Linked DNA regions of Verminephrobacter eiseniae EF01-2. The protein of the gene in region 1 binds, or shares a complex with, the protein of each later gene. Links are inferred from orthologs where the notes say so. Each region holds a gene or a part of one and is shown on either strand. Other genes may lie near its edges. The genes, in order: metK and groL.

Region 1 (9,414 bases):
GGCGCAGGCCGCGATCTGGCGCTCGGCAATGCCGCCGCGGTAGATGCGCTCGCCCAGCGCGATCAGATCCTTGTCCTTGGCGAAACCGGCCTTGGCCGGTTGGGTGGTCAGCCAGTAGGCCATGTTGCGCATGTCCTCATCCGACAGGGCGCTGACAAAGCCCTGCATCACCGCGCTGCGGCGCTTGCCGGACTTGAATTCCTGCAACTGTTTGAGCAGGTACTCAGGATGCTGCTGCGACAGCTTGGGGTCGGTAACGGCGGCCGAGTTGCCGTCGGCGCCGTGGCAACTCGCGCACACGGCGCTGAAGCTGGCCTCGCCCTTGGCGAGATCGGGCCTGGTTTTGACCGCATCCCCCGCAGCCAAAGCCGGGGCAACCGGTGCGACAACAGATGCTGCCAGCGCGGCAGCCGTCAGCAAGGAGGCGAGCAACTTCATATCGAGGGTTCTGTATTGGATGTGCGCAAAGCCCGGTGATTCTACAATGCGGCTCGCACGCATCCCAAGGCCTGGCCTTGTTCCCGACAACAAACAAGGCCCCATGACCAGCACCCCGATCACGCCCATGGCTGGCGCCCCGGCACCCGAGGCGAAGATCGCCATGGGCTGGATGCACACCGCCAAGTTCCTGACCACGGCCGCGCAACTGCACCATCTGCCGCCGCTGGCCGTGCCCGAAATCGCCTTCGTGGGCCGCTCCAACGCCGGCAAATCCACCTGCATCAACACCCTCACCCAGCAAAAGCAACTGGCGTTTGCGTCGAAAAAACCGGGGCGCACCCAGCACATCAACCTGTTCGCACTGGGCCGGCAGGGCGTGATGGACGCCGTGCTGGCCGACCTGCCCGGCTACGGCTATGCCGCCGTCTCGCGCTCGGACAAAATGCGCTGGCAACAGGTGATGGTCAATTACCTGGTCAGCCGCCCGGGACTGACCGGCATCGTGCTGCTGTGCGACCCCCGCCTGGGCCTGACCGGACTCGACGAAGCCCTGCTCGAAGTGTTGCGCCCGCGCGTGCAGCAGGGCCTGAAATTCCTCATCGTGCTGACCAAGGCCGACAAGCTCACACGCGCCGAGCAGGCCAAGGCGCTGTCCGTGACGCGCTTGCAGGCCGGCGGCGGCCAGGTGCGGCTGTTCTCGGCCCTGAAAAAGCAAGGGGTCGACGAAGTGGCCTGGCTGCTGTGGCAATGGGCGCATCCGGCGGCGCCGGGCGCCGATTCAGCCTGAGGATTTTTTCACGGCAACCACGCGCTCGATTCCATGGAATCCGGAACGCCGACGAGGCCCGGTTCCGGGTCTGCCCCGCCGGGCCACGGCGGATCGGCGGTGGTGCCGCAAGCGCTGGCGCCATCAGCGACTGCGTCCCGGGGGTACAGGTTGTCATGCTCCCCCGGAGCGCCTAGTGCCATTGCCCGTGGTGCCGTTGGCGCTCTTGGAACCATGGATTGCATTGCCCAGTCTGGCCAGGATTTCCGCGATGTCCAGGATGCCGCCATCGGTCAGCGGGAACTGCGCGGCGAGGTCGTCGTTGGCCGGGTCGCTTGCATGCAAGGCGCCGTCGTTGGCGGGCTTGTCGGTGGCGCCCTCAGTGGATGCCCTGCTTTCGTCACCGCCCAGGCCCGGGTGCCCGATGCCGTGCGGGATTTCACCTGCAACGCCCGGGGCAAGCCGCCCAAGGATGGGCATGGGATGTGTATGGACTGGCCGCTGGGGGAGCCGGCCGCATCGCACCGTCCAGGCAACACAAGGACAAGGGCGGACCATCTGCTGGCTGCCACACCGGTCTGTTCCAGGCCCTGTCGACTGCGGACAGCGGGGCATCGCGAATGCCCGGGCAACGCCATGCGGATGGAAATGGCCCCGCGCACCGCGTCCCGGCGTTCGGTGCCCAGGCGCTCAGGAATACACCGGGGGTTCGCCCTCGGGGCGGGTCTTGAAGCGCTTGTGCACCCAGTAATACTGGCCGGGCGCGATGTCGATATAGCTTTGCAGCTTGGCGTTCATCAAGGTGGTGTCGGCCTCGGCGTCGCCGGTCGGGTAGCCGGGCCAGGCGGGGGTGATTTCGGCGCAGTAGCCGGTGGGTGTCAGGCGCGTGACCAGCGCCAGCACCTTGGCCCGTCCGAGCCGCGCAAAACGCGACAGCGAGGGCACGGTGGCCGCCCGCACTCCGTAGAACGGCACGAACAGTGAGTCGTTGCGGCCAAAGTCCATGTCCGGCAGCAGGTACAGCAGGCCGCCTTGGCGCAGGCTGGAGACGATGGGCTTGACGCCGTCGCTGCGGTTGAGCATGCGCACATCGCCAAAGCGCTGGCGGCCGGCGCGAAACCAGGCATCGATTGCCGGATCGGGCTGGGTCGAGAAGATCGACGTGAACGCCCGCGACGTATGCAGCGCCAGCGCCGAGCCGCCGGCGTCCATGCCGTAGAAATGCGGGGCAAAGATGATGGCCGGCTGGCTGCCCTCGAGTTCCTCCAGCGCCCCCTGCAACCGCACGCGCCGCAACACCACCTCGCGCGGCGCAAACCATAGCCAACTGCGGTCGAGCCAGGACTGGCAGAACGCCACAAAGGTCTCGCGCGCCCATTGGCGGCGCTGCCGCCCGCAGGCATCCGGGTAGCACAGGGCCAGATTGCGCAATGCCACGCGCCGGCGCGGCGCGGCCAGCACGAACAGGATGCGCCCTATCAGCCAGCCCAGGCCGCGCAGCACCGGCAGCGGCAGGTGCGCCAGCACCCGCATCAGCGGCACCACCAGGCGTCCCCCGAAGCGCAGCAGCACCTTCATGCGTCCGCCCACATGCCCCGTCATGCGCCCGGCTCCGCAGGGCTTGCAGCCTCGGCGCGCGGCGGCTTGTAGCGTGCATAGCCCCAGAGGTACTGCCCGGGGCATTGCCTGATCAACTGCTCCATGGCCTGGTTGATCTGCAACACGGCGGCCTCCAACGGGCTGGCCAGCGGCGCTGCCAGCGGCTCGAAGTGGGTGACGAAACCGCGCCCCCAGGCCAGGCGCTCGCAGCGCGCCAGCACGATGGCAGCGCCAGTCTGCCGGGCCAGGCGCACGGCCAGGGTCATGGTGTAGGCATCACGGCCAAAGAATGGCGCCCAATGGCCCTGCCCTGCGGGCGGCACCTGGTCGGGCAGCAGGCCCACGGCCTCGCCGCGGCGCAGGGCCAGCAGCATCTGCCGCACGCCGGCCAGCGTGGTGGGCACGGCCAACATGCCGGGCCGGTTGCGCGCAGTGGCCATCAGCCGGGCCAGCCAGGCTTGGCGCGCCGGCCGGTAGAGCACGGTGATCGGCCCATGCGCTGCGCTCCAGCGCCGCGCCGCAGCCTGGGCCGACAGTTCAAAGCAGCCTTGGTGCGGCGTCAGGTAGACGATGCCGCGCCCGGCCGCGTAGGCCTGCTCGACGCAGGCGCCGCCCTCCAGGCGGCAGGGCAGCGGCGCGCCCAGCCACAGGCGCGGCAGTTCGGCCACCATGCGGCCGGCATGGGCCACGGCGGCGCGCACCGCGCCGAACGAATAGCCGGCCAGCGCCGCATGAGCGCAAAAGCGCTGCCGGTACCTGGCGGACGCACAAAACGCCACCCAGCCCAGCGCGGCACCCAGCGCATGCAGCAACCACAGCGGAAGCACGGAAAAGAAACGCAAGACAACTGGCATTAAAATCCACGGGTCGCTGAGTTAAATGAGCAACTTGCAGGGCGACGTTAAAAAACTCTGCTAAAGCGTTCGCCATAGCTCCTACGGGGTCAGGGCAACGCCCAAATGCCGAACCACCACAGGAGTTTATTCAAATGGCGAACGACTTTCTCTTCACCTCGGAATCGGTCTCCGAAGGCCACCCCGACAAGGTGGCCGACCAAATCTCGGACGCGATTCTCGATGCCCTCTTGCGGCAAGACCCGCGCAGCCGCGTTGCCGCCGAGACATTGACCAACACCGGCCTGGTGGTGCTGGCCGGCGAGATCAGCACCAACGCCCATGTGGACTACATACAGGTGGCGCGCGACACCATCCGGCGCATCGGCTATGACGACACCGACTACGGCATCGACTACAAGGGCTGCGCCGTGCTCGTGGCCTACGACAAGCAAAGCAACGACATCGCCCAGGGCGTGGACCATGCCAGCGACGACCATTTGAACACCGGCGCCGGCGACCAGGGCCTGATGTTCGGCTACGCCTGCGACGAAACGCCCGAGCTGATGCCCGCGCCGATCTACTACGCGCACCGCCTCGTCGAGCGCCAGGCCCAGTTGCGCAAGGACGGGCGCCTGCCCTTTTTGCGCCCTGACGCCAAGAGCCAGGTCACGCTGCGCTATGTGGACGGCAAGCCCCACAGCATCGACACCGTGGTGCTCTCGACCCAGCACCACCCGGACCAATCGGCCACCGCCACCACCATGAAGCAGAGCTTCATAGACGCGGTGATCGAGGAAATCATCCGGCCCGTGCTGCCCAAAGAATGGCTGCACGACACGCGCTTCCTGATCAACCCCACCGGCCGCTTCGTCACCGGCGGCCCGCAGGGCGACTGCGGCCTGACGGGCCGCAAGATCATCGTCGACACCTACGGCGGGGCCTGCCCGCATGGCGGCGGCGCGTTCAGCGGCAAGGACCCGACCAAGGTCGACCGCTCCGCCGCCTACGCCGCCCGCCATGTGGCCAAGAACGTCGTGGCCGCCGGTCTGGCGCGCCAATGCCAGATCCAGGTGGCTTACGCGATCGGCGTGGCCGAGCCGATGAACATCACCGTGTACACCGAGGGCACGGGTGTGATTGCCGACGAGCGCATCGCCGCGCTGATCAAGCAGCATTTCGACCTGCGCCCCCGGGGCATCATCCAGATGCTCGACCTGCTGCGCCCGATCTACGAAAAAACCGCCGCCTACGGCCACTTCGGCCGCGAAGAGCCTGAGTTCACCTGGGAGCGGACGGACAAAGCGGCTGCGCTGCGCGCGGCAGCCGGACTGTCACCCGGCGAGCACCACAGAAAAGAGGGCTGACAGCGCCGCCAGACCATGCGCCAGCGGCCCGCTGCAATGGACTGGCCAGAGACTAGTGTCGCGTCACGGATCAGATGTCGTAGGCTGCGCGCAGCCATCGGAGCGCAGCGCAAGGCGCATCGCGCAGCCCATACCGAGCGTATTGGCAAGCGATGCAACGCCGCGATGCGCTTCGATGGCCAGCGCAGACCGACAGATGATCGGTGACGCGACACGAGGGCTGGAGACACCTACCGGAACCGGAGCGCCATGCACGACACCGCCATCTACATCGGGCGTTTCCAGCCCGTGCACAACGGCCACCGGGTGTTGCTGCAACGCGCGCTGGCCAGTGCGCGGCAGGTCATCGTGGTGCTGGGCTCGGCCTGGCAGGCCCGCTCGCCGAAAAACCCCTTCACCTGGCAGGAGCGCGAGGCCATGCTGCGCGCCGTGCTGCCCGATGCCGACCAAGCGCGCGTGCAACTGCTGCCGGTGCGGGACTACTACAACCAGGCCGTCTGGGTGCAGGCCGTGCACCGGGCGGTGGCGCCGTTCACGGCCGGCGGCGCGCGCATCGGACTGGTCGGCCATTTCAAGGACGCCACCAGCAGCTACCTGAGCGCCTTCCCCGACTGGGAGTTGATGCCCGTGCAACGCCAGGGCCGTATCGACGCCAGCGCCATCCGCGACGCCTACCTGGGCGCGACGCCGGCCAGCGTGCGCCCGGCGCTGGCCGCGCTGGCCGATGAGATCCCCGCCAGCACCCTGGCCGCGCTGGAGTGCTTTGCGCAAACCCCGCCGTACCTCGCGCTGCAACAGGAATGGCGCATGCTGCGCGACTACCGCCAGGCTTGGGCCGCCGCGCCCTGGCCGCCGGTGTTCGTGACGGTCGCCGCCGTGCTGCGCTGCCAAGACCAGGTGCTGCTGATCGGCCGTGCCCACGCACCCGGCAAAGGACTGCTGGCGTTGCCCGGTGGTTTTCTCGGGCCGCGGGAAACGCTGTGGCAGTCGTGCCTGCGCGCGTTGCGCGAGCAAACCCGGTGCCCATTGCCCGAGGCCCGGCTGCGCGCCGCGTTGCAATCCGTGGCCGTGTTCGACCATCCCGACCGCAGCCAGCGTGGGCGCAGCGTCACGCACACGCATTGCTTCGACCTGGAAGACGCGCCCTTGCCGGTCGTCATGCCCGCCGTGCCGGCTGACGGCGACGCGCGGCCGTTGCAATGGACGCCGATCGCGCAACTGGCGGGGCTGGAAGAGGCGTTCTTTGAAGACCATTTCCATATGCTCGACCACTTTCTGAGCGTCACCAGCCCCCCGCCGATGCTGTTGTAGCTGCCGGCTGCGCCCCCGGTGGCCATGGAAAATGCAGGCGCCGCAATGGGCATTCGCGTGCCACGCCCGATGGCCCGTTGCCCACGGCGCAGGAAGAACCGGTGCTGGCCGGCGATCGCACCGCCGGCCACAGTGCGATGGCCCGGCGTTGCGCGCCGGCGCGCCAGGTCCACGGCCGGCCCGGAAAATCCGTCATTCCACCACCGCCGTGGCTGCTGCGCGCCGCCAGCGGCCGGGCTTGAAGGCCGGTGCCGGCCTATAATCCCGGCACCCGTTTTGCGGTTGATCTACGAAGACCCCACGGGCAAGGCGCTGCGCGCGAACGCCCCGGAGCCGCAAGACTGCACGAACCGATGAAAGACTTGAGGGGATCGCCATGTGTGGGATAGCCGGTGTGGTCAACGCGACGGGGGTGACGAAAGACGATGTCTGGGCGATGGTCGGGAGCATCAGATACCGCGGCGTCGATGCACAAGCTGTCGAAGACCTGGGCGGTGCCATTGTCGGCAATGTCCTGCTGAAGATAGCCGCTCTCGAAAACGGCAGGCAACCGATGTCGAGCACCGACGGCAAGGTCTGGGTTGTCTTCAACGGCGAGATCTTCAATTTCATCGAGTTGCGCGAGCAGCTACAGGCCAAGGGCTACCGGTTCAAATCGCGCTGCGATACCGAGGTGCTGGTGCATCTGTGGTGCGAAAAGGGCGAACAGATGCTCGACGATCTGGTCGGCATGTTCGCCTTTTTCATCTGGGACCAGCGCACGCAGACCGGCATGCTGGCCCGCGACCGCCAGGGCATCAAGCCCTGCTTTTATGCGCCGTATCGCGGCGGCCTGGCGTTTGCCAGCGAGATCAAAGCCATCCTGGCGCTGCCAAAGTTCGAGCGCAAAGTCAACGAATCGGCGTTGGGCGATGTGTTCAGCTTCAACTACTGCCCACCGCCGCAGACCTGCTTCGAAGGCATCCATCATCTGCCGCCGGGCTGTTTCATGCGTTACGGATCGGGCCGATTTTCCGAGCCTGTGCGCTACTGGCGCTGGCCGCTCGATGGCGAGCGCGTCGACGCCTCGCAGGCCGATCTGGAAAATGCGCTCGGCGAAGCCGTCAAGCTGCAAATGCGTTTTGAGGTCGATGGGGGGCTGTTTCTTTCGGGGGGCGTCGACTCTTCGGTCATCGCCCATCACTTGCTGCCCCAGTGGAAGCAGCCCCGGTTGGACGCCATCGGTCTGCGCATCGAAGAGCAAGGTTTTTCCGAATACGCTTACGCCGAGCGTGTGGCCACCGACCTGAACATCAACCTGAGCGCACTGGATATCCGACCGGCCGATATTGCGGACATTGCACGCTCGGTCGTGCGGCATGCCGAGCAGCCGCATGGCGACTTTTCGTTTTTCCTGTTCTACCTGCTGTCGCGCCGGGCGCACCAGATGGGCAAGGTCGTCATGTTCACGGGCGACGGCCCGGACGAGGTCATGCTGGGCTATCGCCACAACGCGCAATTTTTCTCCGGGATGACGCGCGCCCGGTTTTCGATGCGCGACTACTTCGACCTCATCAGCTACAGCACCCGGCAAGAGCGCCAGCGGGTGATGAGCCCGTCTTTTCTGCCCCACACCGAAGGCGCGTTCGACAGGTTCATGGGCATCATCGAACCCTTTGGCGGCTTGGAGCCGATGGAACAGGTCGCCGCCTACGAGTTGACCTCGCTGATGCCTGGCAACGACTCCCCCAAGAGCGATCGCATGGGCGCCTGCTGGTCGATCGAAGGGCGCGCGCCCTTCCTGGACCACAGAGTCAGCGAATTGTTCGCGCGTTTGCCGATCCAGTCCAAGTTCCACCAAGGGGTGGGCAAGCATTTCCTCAAGCGGGTGGCGCAGAGCTATTACGACCACGACTTCGTGTTCCGGCCCAAGACCATGCCCACGCTACCGATCGGCGAGTGGATCAAAGGGCCGCTTTACCCATGGGCGCGCGACATCCTGGCGCTACCCGATGGCGGCCGCTTCGATGCCAGCGGGCTGCAACACATGTTGCAAGAGCACCGCAGCGGCATGCACAACCACACCAAGCCCCTGCGCACGCTGCTGATGACCAAACTGTGGCTGCAAGAGTTTTTCTCCGAGGGCGCTTGAAGCGAGCAGCGGGCGGGAACCCTAGTGTCGCGTCACCGATCAGATGTCGTAGGCTGCGCGCAGCCAATACCGAGCGTATTGGCAAGCGATGCAACGCCGCGATGCGCTTCGATGGCCAGCGCAGACCGACAGATGATCGGTGACGCGACACTAGGGCCATGGCAGATTCGGCCAGTTCCCTGGCTGCCCGGTTCGTGGACATCCATGGCCTGCCGAAACTGATGCCGGGCAAGCGCAAGAAAATGGTTTTGGGCGCTGGCGCCGGTGTTGCCGGTTACGCCATCGCCGGCATGGGCTTGGAATCCCATGATCGGGTGTAACTCCTGATGGGCATCGCGCCGACGAAATTCATCCGTCATGTCGACTTGCACTGAGAAAGCCCCGCTACTGGCTTGTACAGATCCGTCTGACAAAGGGGGCAGCCATTGAAAGCGCTTTTCGTGACCTACGGCGCTGGCCATAGTGCAATGGTGCTGCCCGTGCTCAGTTCCTTGCGCGCGCAAGTACCCGGCGTGGAGGTGACACTGATGGCGCTGACCACGGCGCATGCCGGTGCCGTCGCCGCCGGAGAAACTGCGTCGGGTTTTGCAGACTTCGTGCATTTGACCGACCCGGCATTCGCGGCCGACTGGGGCGCCCGTCTGGCCGAAGGCAATAGCAACCCTGCTGTCACCTGCGCAGAAACGGCAGCGTACCTGGGAGTCAATTTCCTGGATCTGGTCCAGCAACACGGCATCGGCCCGGCGCAGGCGCTCTACGCGCAAAAAGGGCGCCAGGGCTTTTATCCCATCCATTTCTTTCGGCGCTTGATCGAACACCTGAAGCCCGATGTGGTGGTGGCAACCAACGCGCCGCGTAGTGAGCAGGCGGCCATCGACGCGGCGGTCGGGCTCGGTGTGCCAACATTGTCAATGGTGGACCTGTTCGCACTGCGCGCCGACCCGTACCTTCAGCGCAAGATATACG
Region 2 (9,143 bases), 2.5 Mb from region 1 along the record:
TTCTTCTCCTGGGCGGCCGTGCGCACGCTGTTCTGGCACGGCCTGGCGGGCGAGGCGGCGCAGCGCCAGGCATTGTCGGTGTTGCAGGCGAATTTTCGCAACACGCGCGCGGTCACCGATCTGGCCAACGCCTTGCTCAAGATCAAGCAGGCGCGCTTTGGCTCGATCGACAAGGAGAGCAATTTCCTGGTCGAGAGCGCTTCGCCGCAAAGCGGCCAGGTGCGCCTGCTGCCCACGCACACGGCCACGCTGCGCGATCTGGATGCGCAAACCAGGGCCTCGGTGCAGCATGCGATCATCGTGCTGCGCGATGAAGACAAGCCGGCGGCGCGCGAGCATTTCCGCTCTCCGCTGGTGTTCTCGGTGCACGAGGCCAAGGGCCTGGAGTATCCGCATGTGATCCTCTACACGCTGGTGTCCGGCCAGCGCGCCGCCTACGCCGAGGTCTGCGATGGCGTCGCCCAGGCCGACCTGCAAGTCGAGCAACTGGCCTACAGCCGCGCCCGCGACAAGGGCGACAAGTCGCTCGAGCTGTACAAGTTCTACGTCAACGCGCTGTACGTGGCGATGACGCGCGCGGTTGCCACCTTGGTGCTGGTCGAGTCCGACACCAGCCACCCCTTGCTGGCCCTGCTCGGTCTGCAAGTCGCCGAGACCTCGGCGGCCCGCAGCGCAACGCCGGTGCAGACCTCGACACGCGACGAATGGGCGCAGGAAGCGCGCAAGCTCGAACTGCAAGGCAAAGAGGAGCAGGCGCGCGCCATCCGCGAAACCTTCCTGCAAACCAAACCGGTGCCGTGGACGCCATGGTCCGAAGTCGCGATGCGCGAATATCTGCCCCGCGCACTCGACCGCACGCAGCCGTCGAACAAACCCCGCCAGGCCCTGCTGGACTACGCGCTGTGGCATGGGCAGCAGGTCTGGATCGGACAACTGGCAAAACAGGCACAGTTTGCGCCAGCGCTGCGTCTGGCACCGGGCGGCGACCTCGACAGGGCGGTCGCTTGGCGCGAGACCGCCCTGCTGCGCCAGCGCCACTTGCAGCCCTATGCCGCGCGCAATTTCAAGGACTTGCTGCGCCAGTGCGATCAGTACGGCGTCGACCACCGCGGCCCCACCGGCGCCACCCCGCTGATGATGGCCGCGCGCGCCGGCCACCTGGCCTTGGTCGAGGCGCTGTTGGAGCGCGCCGCCAACCCGTTGCTGACAGACGAATTCGGTCATACGCCGTGGCTCGCGGCACTGAACCGGGCGATGGAAGATGCGCCATTCGCGCAGCAGTCGATCGGCATGCTGTTTGACCGCATCGCGCCGCCGGTGCTGGATGTGCAAACCGATGCCCGCTTGGTGCGGCTGGAGCGCCATCAGGCCGAGTATTGGATCCTGAGCCTGATGCTGGCCGGCCTCAAGACGCAGTGCACGATGTGCGTCAAGCGTCCATACAGTCCGTACCGATGCGCCGATGGTTTCTTTGCCGAGGAACTCGGCACGACCTTGGTCTGTTTGCCCGAGTACCTGTGGAAAGCACAGCGGCACAAACGCAGCTACCTCAACCAGGTGCTGGCGCGCGCCGAGATCAACAGCACCTATCTGCCAGCGCGCCGCCTGTGGGCCAGAACCACCAACGGCCACTACCTGCCCAACCCGCAATTGCAACTGCGCACCCATGCCGACGGTGACGCGCCGACATGGCGCCCGGTGTATGAGGTGCTGAATCTGGCCTGGGTGAATGACGGCACCTCCCATTCTGCCCCCGACTTCGCTGGCGCCGGGTGGTCGCTGCGGCCCCCCGTGGCGGCGGCGGCGTCGCCAACGTAGCGCGAGGATGCGGAGGAGGCCGGTGATTGACGGCGGTTCCTGGCGCCACCGCACAGCGCGGCCTGGCGCATCCAACGCCCAACGCCCAACGCCCAACGCGCACCCGGGGCAGTGCTTTACTCCAGAGCATCGATACGACCCAATGAGAATCAGGCCCTGAAGCTACCAAACACATAGCATACAGACGGGGCGAACGCAAATTTCGACAAATTTGCGTGCCGGCAGTGCGCGGCTGTCTTGAAACGGCAATAAATGCCCGTATCATTAGCACTCTCCGCTGGGGAGTGCTAAAGCGCTTCCCCTGTCGGGAGTTTGGTGGCGCCGGGATGGCCTGGCGCCGAGTGATTGATTTTACTGACAACAGGAGCAATGCAATGAACCTTCGCCCTCTGCACGATCGCGTGATCGTCAAGCGTATTGAAAGTGAAACCACGACCGCCTCCGGCATCGTGATCCCTGACAACGCCGCTGAAAAGCCCGATCAAGGTGAAGTGCTGGCCGTCGGCCCTGGCAAGAAGAACGACAAGGGCGAGTTGATCGCCCTGAACGTGAAGGTCGGCGACCGCGTTTTGTTCGGCAAGTACTCGGGCCAGACCGTCAAGGTGCACCGCGACGAGTTGCTGGTCATGAAGGAAGACGATCTGTTTGCCGTGGTCGAGAAGTAATTCCGCCCCGTTCCCAAGCAGACTTTTTACTCAATTCGGAGATATCAAATGGCAGCAAAAGAAGTGGTTTTCGGCGGCGAAGCCCGCGCTCGCATGGTCGAAGGCGTCAACATCCTGGCCAACGCGGTCAAGGTGACCCTGGGCCCCAAGGGTCGCAATGTGGTGATCGAGCGCTCGTTCGGCGCCCCCACCGTGACCAAGGACGGCGTGTCCGTGGCCAAGGAAATCGAGCTCAAGGACAAACTGCAGAACATGGGCGCGCAGTTGGTCAAGGAAGTGGCCTCCAAGACCAGCGACAACGCCGGTGACGGCACCACCACCGCCACCGTGCTGGCACAGGCCATCGTGCGCGAAGGCTTCAAGTACGTGGCCGCCGGCATCAACCCGATGGACCTCAAGCGCGGTATCGACAAGGCCGTGACGGCGCTGGTGGCCGAACTGAAGAAGGCGTCCAAGCCCACCACCACCTCCAAGGAAATCGCCCAGGTCGGCTCGATCTCGGCCAACGCCGACGAGACCATTGGCAAACTGATCGCTGACGCGATGGACAAGGTGGGCAAGGAAGGCGTGATCACCGTGGAAGACGGCAAGTCGCTCGAATCCGAACTCGATGTCGTCGAAGGCATGCAGTTCGATCGCGGCTACCTGTCGCCCTACTTCATCAACAACCCGGACAAGCAAGCGGCCCTTCTGGACAACCCCTTCGTGCTGCTGTTCGACAAGAAGATCAGCAACATCCGCGACCTGCTGCCCACGCTGGAGCAGGTGGCCAAGGCGGGCCGTCCGCTGCTGGTCATTGCCGAAGAAGTCGAGGGCGAAGCCCTGGCGACGCTGGTGGTGAACACGATCCGCGGCATCCTGAAGGTGGTGGCCGTGAAGGCCCCCGGTTTCGGCGACCGCCGCAAGGCCATGCTGGAAGACATCGCCATCCTGACGGGCGGCAAGGTCATCGCTGAAGAAGTGGGCCTGACCCTGGAGAAAGTGACGCTGGCCGATCTGGGCCAAGCCAAGCGCATCGAAGTGGGCAAGGAAAACACCATCATCATCGACGGCGCCGGTGCCGCTGGCGACATCGAAGCCCGCGTCAAGCAAGTGCGCGTGCAGATCGAGGAAGCCACCTCCGACTACGACCGCGAAAAGCTGCAAGAGCGCGTGGCCAAACTGGCCGGCGGTGTGGCCGTGATCAAGGTCGGCGCAGCCACCGAAGTCGAAATGAAGGAAAAGAAGGCCCGCGTCGAAGACGCGCTGCACGCAACCCGCGCAGCGGTGGAAGAAGGCGTGGTCGCCGGTGGTGGCGTGGCCTTCCTGCGCGCCAGGCAGGCCATTGGCGGCACCATCAAGGGTGACAACGCCGACCAGGACGCCGGCATCAAGCTGGTGCTCAAGGCCATCGAAGCGCCGCTGCGCGAAATCGTGAACAACGCCGGTGGCGAAGCCTCGGTGGTGGTCAACGCGGTGCTGGCCGGCAAGGGCAACTATGGCTTCAATGCAGCCAACGACACCTACGGCGACATGCTGGAGCTGGGCATTCTCGACCCCACCAAGGTCACCCGCACGGCCCTGCAGAACGCCGCTTCGGTGGCCTCGCTGCTGCTGACGACCGAGGCCATGGTGGCCGAAGCGCCGAAGGACGATGCGCCTGCCGGCGGTGGCGGCATGCCTGGCATGGGCGGCGGCATGGGTGGCATGGGCGGCATGGACATGTAACTGCCAGATCGGTGTGCCCGCGCAGGCACACTGCGCCCAACGAAAGCCCGCAGGTCTTACGGCCTGCGGGCTTTTTCAATGGGGCTTCATTTCTCGTGCGGCTGGACCCACCAGTACGCCAGCAGGAGCCACAAGATGGGAACGATCAGCAGCAGTTGCCACCAGCCCGAGCGGCCAATATCGTGCAGGCGACGCGCCCCCACGGCCAGGCCCGGCAAGAACAGCGCCCAGTAAACGAGGGTCAAAACCAGTTCCAGATATCTGACATCCCCTCCCAGCATGACGGTCAAGAGCGCGGCGGCGAGCATGGCCAGTATCTGGAACAGAAAAAACCACCAGAACTCCGAGCGCGATGCCTTGCCCGAAAAGGTCGCGTACTGCCCCAGGCAGCTGTTGACGGCCGAAAGAAAGTCCATGGGAGATGCCTCCATCGAATGCGCGTTGCGAACGGTTGCCTGGCCCATCCCGCGCCATGCCAAGACGAACCCCGGTCACGGCACCAGCGCCACATGTGGCAATCTGGAAGCTACATATTTTGATAGCTCAAGGCAATGACTGAATCTGCGCCAGCGGCTGATTTCATTCAGAAGAACCCGGGCCGGCATTGCGCAGCGCATGGCTTGCGCGCGCCAACGCGGTGATGCGCGCCCAGTCACCGGCGCGTATCGCGTCTGCCGGCGTGAGCCAGGAGCCGCCCACGCAGCGCACCTGGGGCAGCGCCAGGTAATGGGGCGCGCTGGCCTGGGTGATTCCGCCGGTGGGGCAAAAACTGACCCGGGCAAACGGGCTGGCCCAGGACTTGAGCAAGGCAATGCCGCCCACGGCCTCGGCGGGAAAGAGCTTGAGGAACGAGAACCCGTCGGCCAGCGCTGCCATGATCTCGCTGGACGTGGCCACGCCGGGCAGCAGCGGCAGGTTCAGCCGCTGGCAGGCGCTGCCCACGGCGGCGGTATAGCCCGGGCTGACGGCAAAGCGGGCGCCGGCCTGGCTGGCGCGGCGGGCATCGTCGGCATCGAGCACCGTGCCCACGCCAACCACGGCTTCGGGCAGGTGGCGCGCAATCGCTTCGATGGCCGGCAGGCCGGCAGCCGTGCGCAGCGTCACTTCCAGCACCTTGACCCCGCCGGCCAGCAGCGCCTCGGCCAGCGGCAATGCGTCTGGCACGCGGTCGATCACGATCACCGGGATGACCGGGCCATGGCTGGCAATGTCCAGCAGTTCGGTCGCAGGAACACGAGAGGCAGGGGTCACAGCCATGTGCAGGCACCTTGTTCGGCGCCGCCTGCGTGGCGGCGAAAGTGGTGAAAAAGCTCCCGGCCAAAGCCGGTGGCGGCGGGGGCGGTGCAGGCGGCGGGGGTGCGGGCCGCCCATTCGGCGTCGTCGAGCAGCACATCCAGCGTGCCGGCCACGGCGTCTACGCGCACGATGTCGCCATCGCGCAGCTTGGCCAGCGGGCCGCCGGACAGCGCCTCGGGCGTGACGTGGATGGCGGCGGGCACCTTGCCCGAGGCTCCGCTCATGCGCCCATCGGTCACCAGCGCCACCCTGAAGCCCTGGTTTTGCAGCACGGCCAGCGGCGGCGTGAGCTTGTGCAACTCCGGCATGCCGTTGGCCTGCGGGCCTTGAAAGCGCACCACGGCCACCAGGTCCTGCTGCATCTGGCCGGCGTTGAAGGCGGCGAGCAGGTCCTCCTGCGCATCGAACACCCGGGCCGGGGCCTGCACCACATGGTGCTCTTCGGGCACGGCAGAGACCTTGATCACCGCGCGGCCCAAGCGGCCTTGCAGCAGGCGCAGGCCGCCGGTGGCCGAAAACGGCTGCCGCGCCGGGCGCAGCACGCTGTCGTCGCCCGAGCGCAGCGGGGCGCCCTGCGCGCCTGCGGCAATACCGCCGGCGTTGATGCTCAGCGCGTCGGCGTGCATCAGGCCGTGGGCCAGCAACTCGCGCAGTATCCACGCCGGGCCGCCTGCGGCCTGGAACTGGTTCACATCGGCCTCGCCATTGGGGTAGATGCGGGCCAGCAGCGGCACGGCCGATGACAGTTCGTCAAAGTCCGACCAGTCGATCACCATGCCCGCGCTGCGCGCGATGGCCACCCAGTGGATCAGGTGGTTGGTCGAGCCGCCGGTGGCCAGCAGCGCGACCATGGCGTTGACGATGCAGCGCTCGTCGACCAGCCGCCCGATCGGGGTAAAGCGCTGGCCGCGCTGACCGATGGCCAGCACGGTGCGCACTGCGGCACGGGTGAAAGCCTCGCGCTCTTGGCTGTCGGGCGGCGCAAATGCCGCGCCGGGCACATGCAGGCCCATGGCTTCGAGCAGCATCTGGTTGCTGTTGGCCGTGCCGTAAAAGGTGCAGGTGCCGGGGCCGTGGTAGGCCGCCGATTCGGCCCGGAGCAACTCGTCGCGCCCCACCCGGCCTTGCACATACTGCTCGCGCACGCTGGATTTTTCCTTGTTCGACAGGCCCGAGCCCATCGGGCCTGCGGGCACGAACACGCAGGGCAGGTGGCCGTAGTGCAGCGCGCCGATCAGCAGGCCGGGCACGATCTTGTCGCACACGCCCAGCAGCAGCGCGCCGTCAAACACATCGTGCGACAGCGCCACCGCCGTGGCCTGCGCAATCGTGTCGCGCGAGAACAGCGATAGTTCCATGCTTGGCGTGCCCTGGGTGATGCCATCGCACATCGCGGGCACGCCACCGGCGACCTGCAGCGTCGCCTGCTGCCTGGCGGCTTCAGCGCGCAGCAAGGCGGGGTAATTTTGGTACGGCTGGTGCGCCGACAGCATGTCGTTGTAAGCCGTCACCACGCCGATGTGGGGCGCCTTCTCGAGCGTGACCCGGATCTTGTCGGCACCGGGCAGCGCAGCATAGGCGTGGGCCAGGTTGGCGCAGCCCATGCGGTCTTGCGCCGGTGGCCGCGCCAGCATGGCGGCGATGCCGGCCAGGTAGGCGCGGCGGCTGTCTGCGCTGCGCCCGACGATGCGGGCCGTCACGCGCGCTACGACTGAGTGAATGGGTGTCTCCATCGCGGGGGCCGCCTTGGGTGAATGGGTGTCGAACGGGTGTCAACCGGTGGGAGCCTACAATGTAACTCGATAACTCCCGTTGCTTCAAGCGATCACCGATGCAAACCCTGCCGCTGCCACCGTCCGAACTCGGCGAGTCGCCGTTCTGGCATCCGCATGAAAAACGCCTCTACTGGTGCGACATCCAAGGGTTTGCGCTGCATGCCTGGGAGCCTGCCACGGGCCGGAGCTGGCGATGGGAAATGCCCGCCGAGCCTGGCTGCTGCGCACCGGCGCCGGACCGGCACTGCGTAATCGGATTACGTGACGGCTTTCATCTGCTGGACACGGCCAGTGGCGCCCTGCGCTGCCTGGCCCCGTTGCCGGCCGCCCGGCACGACCCCCGGCGGCTGCGCCTGAACGATGGTCGCTGCGACACCGCAGGCCGGTTCTGGGCCGGCTCGATGGTCACGCCGCGCACCGCGCCCGATGCCGCGCTGTGGCGGCTGTCGGCCGGCGCCGGCGGCTATCGCCTGGAGCAGATGGCGGGCGACAACTTCACCGCCAACGGCCTGGCTTTCAGCCCCGACGACCGGTTCATGTACTGGTCCAACACCCCCGAGCACCGTATCGACCGGTTTGACTTCGATGCCGCCACCGGAGCCATCGGCAAGCGCCAGCCCTGGGCGCATTTTGCCCGCAAGGAACCCGGCCAGCCCTACGGCGGCCGCCCCGATGGCGCAGCGGTGGACCGCCAAGGCAACTACTGGGTGGCCATGTACGAGGGCGCCTGCGTGCTGCAACTCGCGCCCACCGGCGCGGTATTGCAGCGCATCGCGACCCCGGTGCAATGCCCCACCATGGTGTGCTTCGGCGGGGAAGATCTGCGCACGCTGTACATCACCTCGGCCCGCGCGGGGCGGCCCGAGCAAGAGCGCAATGCCAGCCCTGCGGCAGGCTGCCTGTTCAGCACCCGGGTCGAAGTGCCGGGGCTGGCGGTCAACTTCTTCAAGCCATGACCGGCTGACCGACACGGACTGGCGCACGACGGCCGGGCGCCTTGCCGCACACGGCCGCATGGCCGCATGGCCGCACCGCCGCACGGCCGCATGGCCAGATTGCGGGCACAGCCTGTGCGCGCACCGGCCTGCGGGCACGAGCAGACCCGGCACGATGGCTTGGGTCGCCGACCCGCAGGCTGGTGTAACCCAAGCGCAGGCCCTGCATCGCGGCCGCCGGCCCGGCCCCACCCTTGCGCCCGGCCTGCCCGAGACCGCAAAATCCCGCCCATGAACTCCCCGCCACTGAACACCGTGCGCCGCTATCTCGCGGCATTGCATGCCAGCGACACCGCCGCCTTGCTTGCCTGCTTCGAGGCCGAGGGCTGCGTGGTCTCGCCCTTTCTGGGCACCATGCCCGCGCATGCGTTCTTTCCCAAACTGGCACAGGCGTCGGCGCGCAGCGTGATCACGCCCATCGACCTCCTGGCCAGCGTGCAGCCGGGCACCGAAGGCACCCGCGTGGCCGCCTACTTCCGCTACGACTGGACGCTCAAGGACGGACAGATCGTCAGCTTCGACTGCGTGGACCTGTTTGACTTTGCCCCCGACAGCGACCGCATCGCGCGCATGACCATCGTCTACGACACCCACCCGCTGCGCGCAGAAGTGGGCGACAAGTACGCCTGACCGATCCTGCGGCTCAAAACGGCAAACCCACATAGTTCTCCGCCAGCGAGCGCAGGGCCGCCTCGGACGAGAACAGATAGGCCAGCTCCGTGTCCTGCAACCTCTGGTCGTAGGCGAGCGCATCGGGAAAGCTGTGCAGCATGTTCGTCATCCACCATGAAAAGCGCTGCGCCTTCCACACCCGCGCCAACGCCTTCGCCGAGTACCCGTCAAGCCCCGTGTCGTCGCCGTTTTGGTAATGCGCCAGCAGCGCGTGG

Evidence for each region.
Region 2: the proteins of metK (region 1) and groL are in contact, whole or in part, in a cryo-EM structure (PDB 8P4O), measured with the Escherichia coli proteins. The link is inferred for Verminephrobacter eiseniae EF01-2 from one-to-one orthologs.

The regions. Positions count from the first base shown.
Region 1 is NC_008786.1:5,352,938-5,362,351, forward strand. The notes cover bases 2,957-5,900. They hold metK (methionine adenosyltransferase), read left to right. Parts: upstream 2,957-3,794; coding sequence 3,795-5,006; downstream 5,007-5,900. Other genes in these bases: VEIS_RS23475 (lysophospholipid acyltransferase family protein), read right to left, coding at 2,957-3,660; VEIS_RS30965 (hypothetical protein), read right to left, coding at 4,889-5,221; VEIS_RS23485 (bifunctional nicotinamide-nucleotide adenylyltransferase/Nudix hydroxylase), read left to right, coding at 5,256-5,900. Outside these bases: VEIS_RS23455 (c-type cytochrome), read right to left, coding at 1-438; yihA (ribosome biogenesis GTP-binding protein YihA/YsxC), read left to right, coding at 542-1,228; VEIS_RS23465 (hypothetical protein), read right to left, coding at 1,382-1,687; VEIS_RS23470 (lysophospholipid acyltransferase family protein), read right to left, coding at 1,898-2,785; more of VEIS_RS23475, read right to left, coding at 2,806-2,956; more of VEIS_RS23485, read left to right, coding at 5,901-6,317; asnB (asparagine synthase (glutamine-hydrolyzing)), read left to right, coding at 6,694-8,448; VEIS_RS27315 (hypothetical protein), read left to right, coding at 8,473-8,670; VEIS_RS23495 (glycosyltransferase), read left to right, coding at 8,874-9,414. UniProt on the Escherichia coli protein: Catalyzes the formation of S-adenosylmethionine (AdoMet) from methionine and ATP.
Region 2 is NC_008786.1:2,897,391-2,906,533, forward strand. The notes cover bases 1,936-4,860. They hold groL (chaperonin GroEL), read left to right. Parts: upstream 1,936-2,531; coding sequence 2,532-4,190; downstream 4,191-4,860. Other genes in these bases: VEIS_RS12505 (co-chaperone GroES), read left to right, coding at 2,193-2,483; VEIS_RS12515 (DUF805 domain-containing protein), read right to left, coding at 4,277-4,606; eda (bifunctional 4-hydroxy-2-oxoglutarate aldolase/2-dehydro-3-deoxy-phosphogluconate aldolase), read right to left, coding at 4,770-4,860. Outside these bases: VEIS_RS12500 (AAA family ATPase), read left to right, coding at 1-1,818; more of eda, read right to left, coding at 4,861-5,447; edd (phosphogluconate dehydratase), read right to left, coding at 5,438-7,219; VEIS_RS12530 (SMP-30/gluconolactonase/LRE family protein), read left to right, coding at 7,318-8,217; VEIS_RS12535 (nuclear transport factor 2 family protein), read left to right, coding at 8,488-8,886; pobA (4-hydroxybenzoate 3-monooxygenase), read right to left, coding at 8,900-9,143.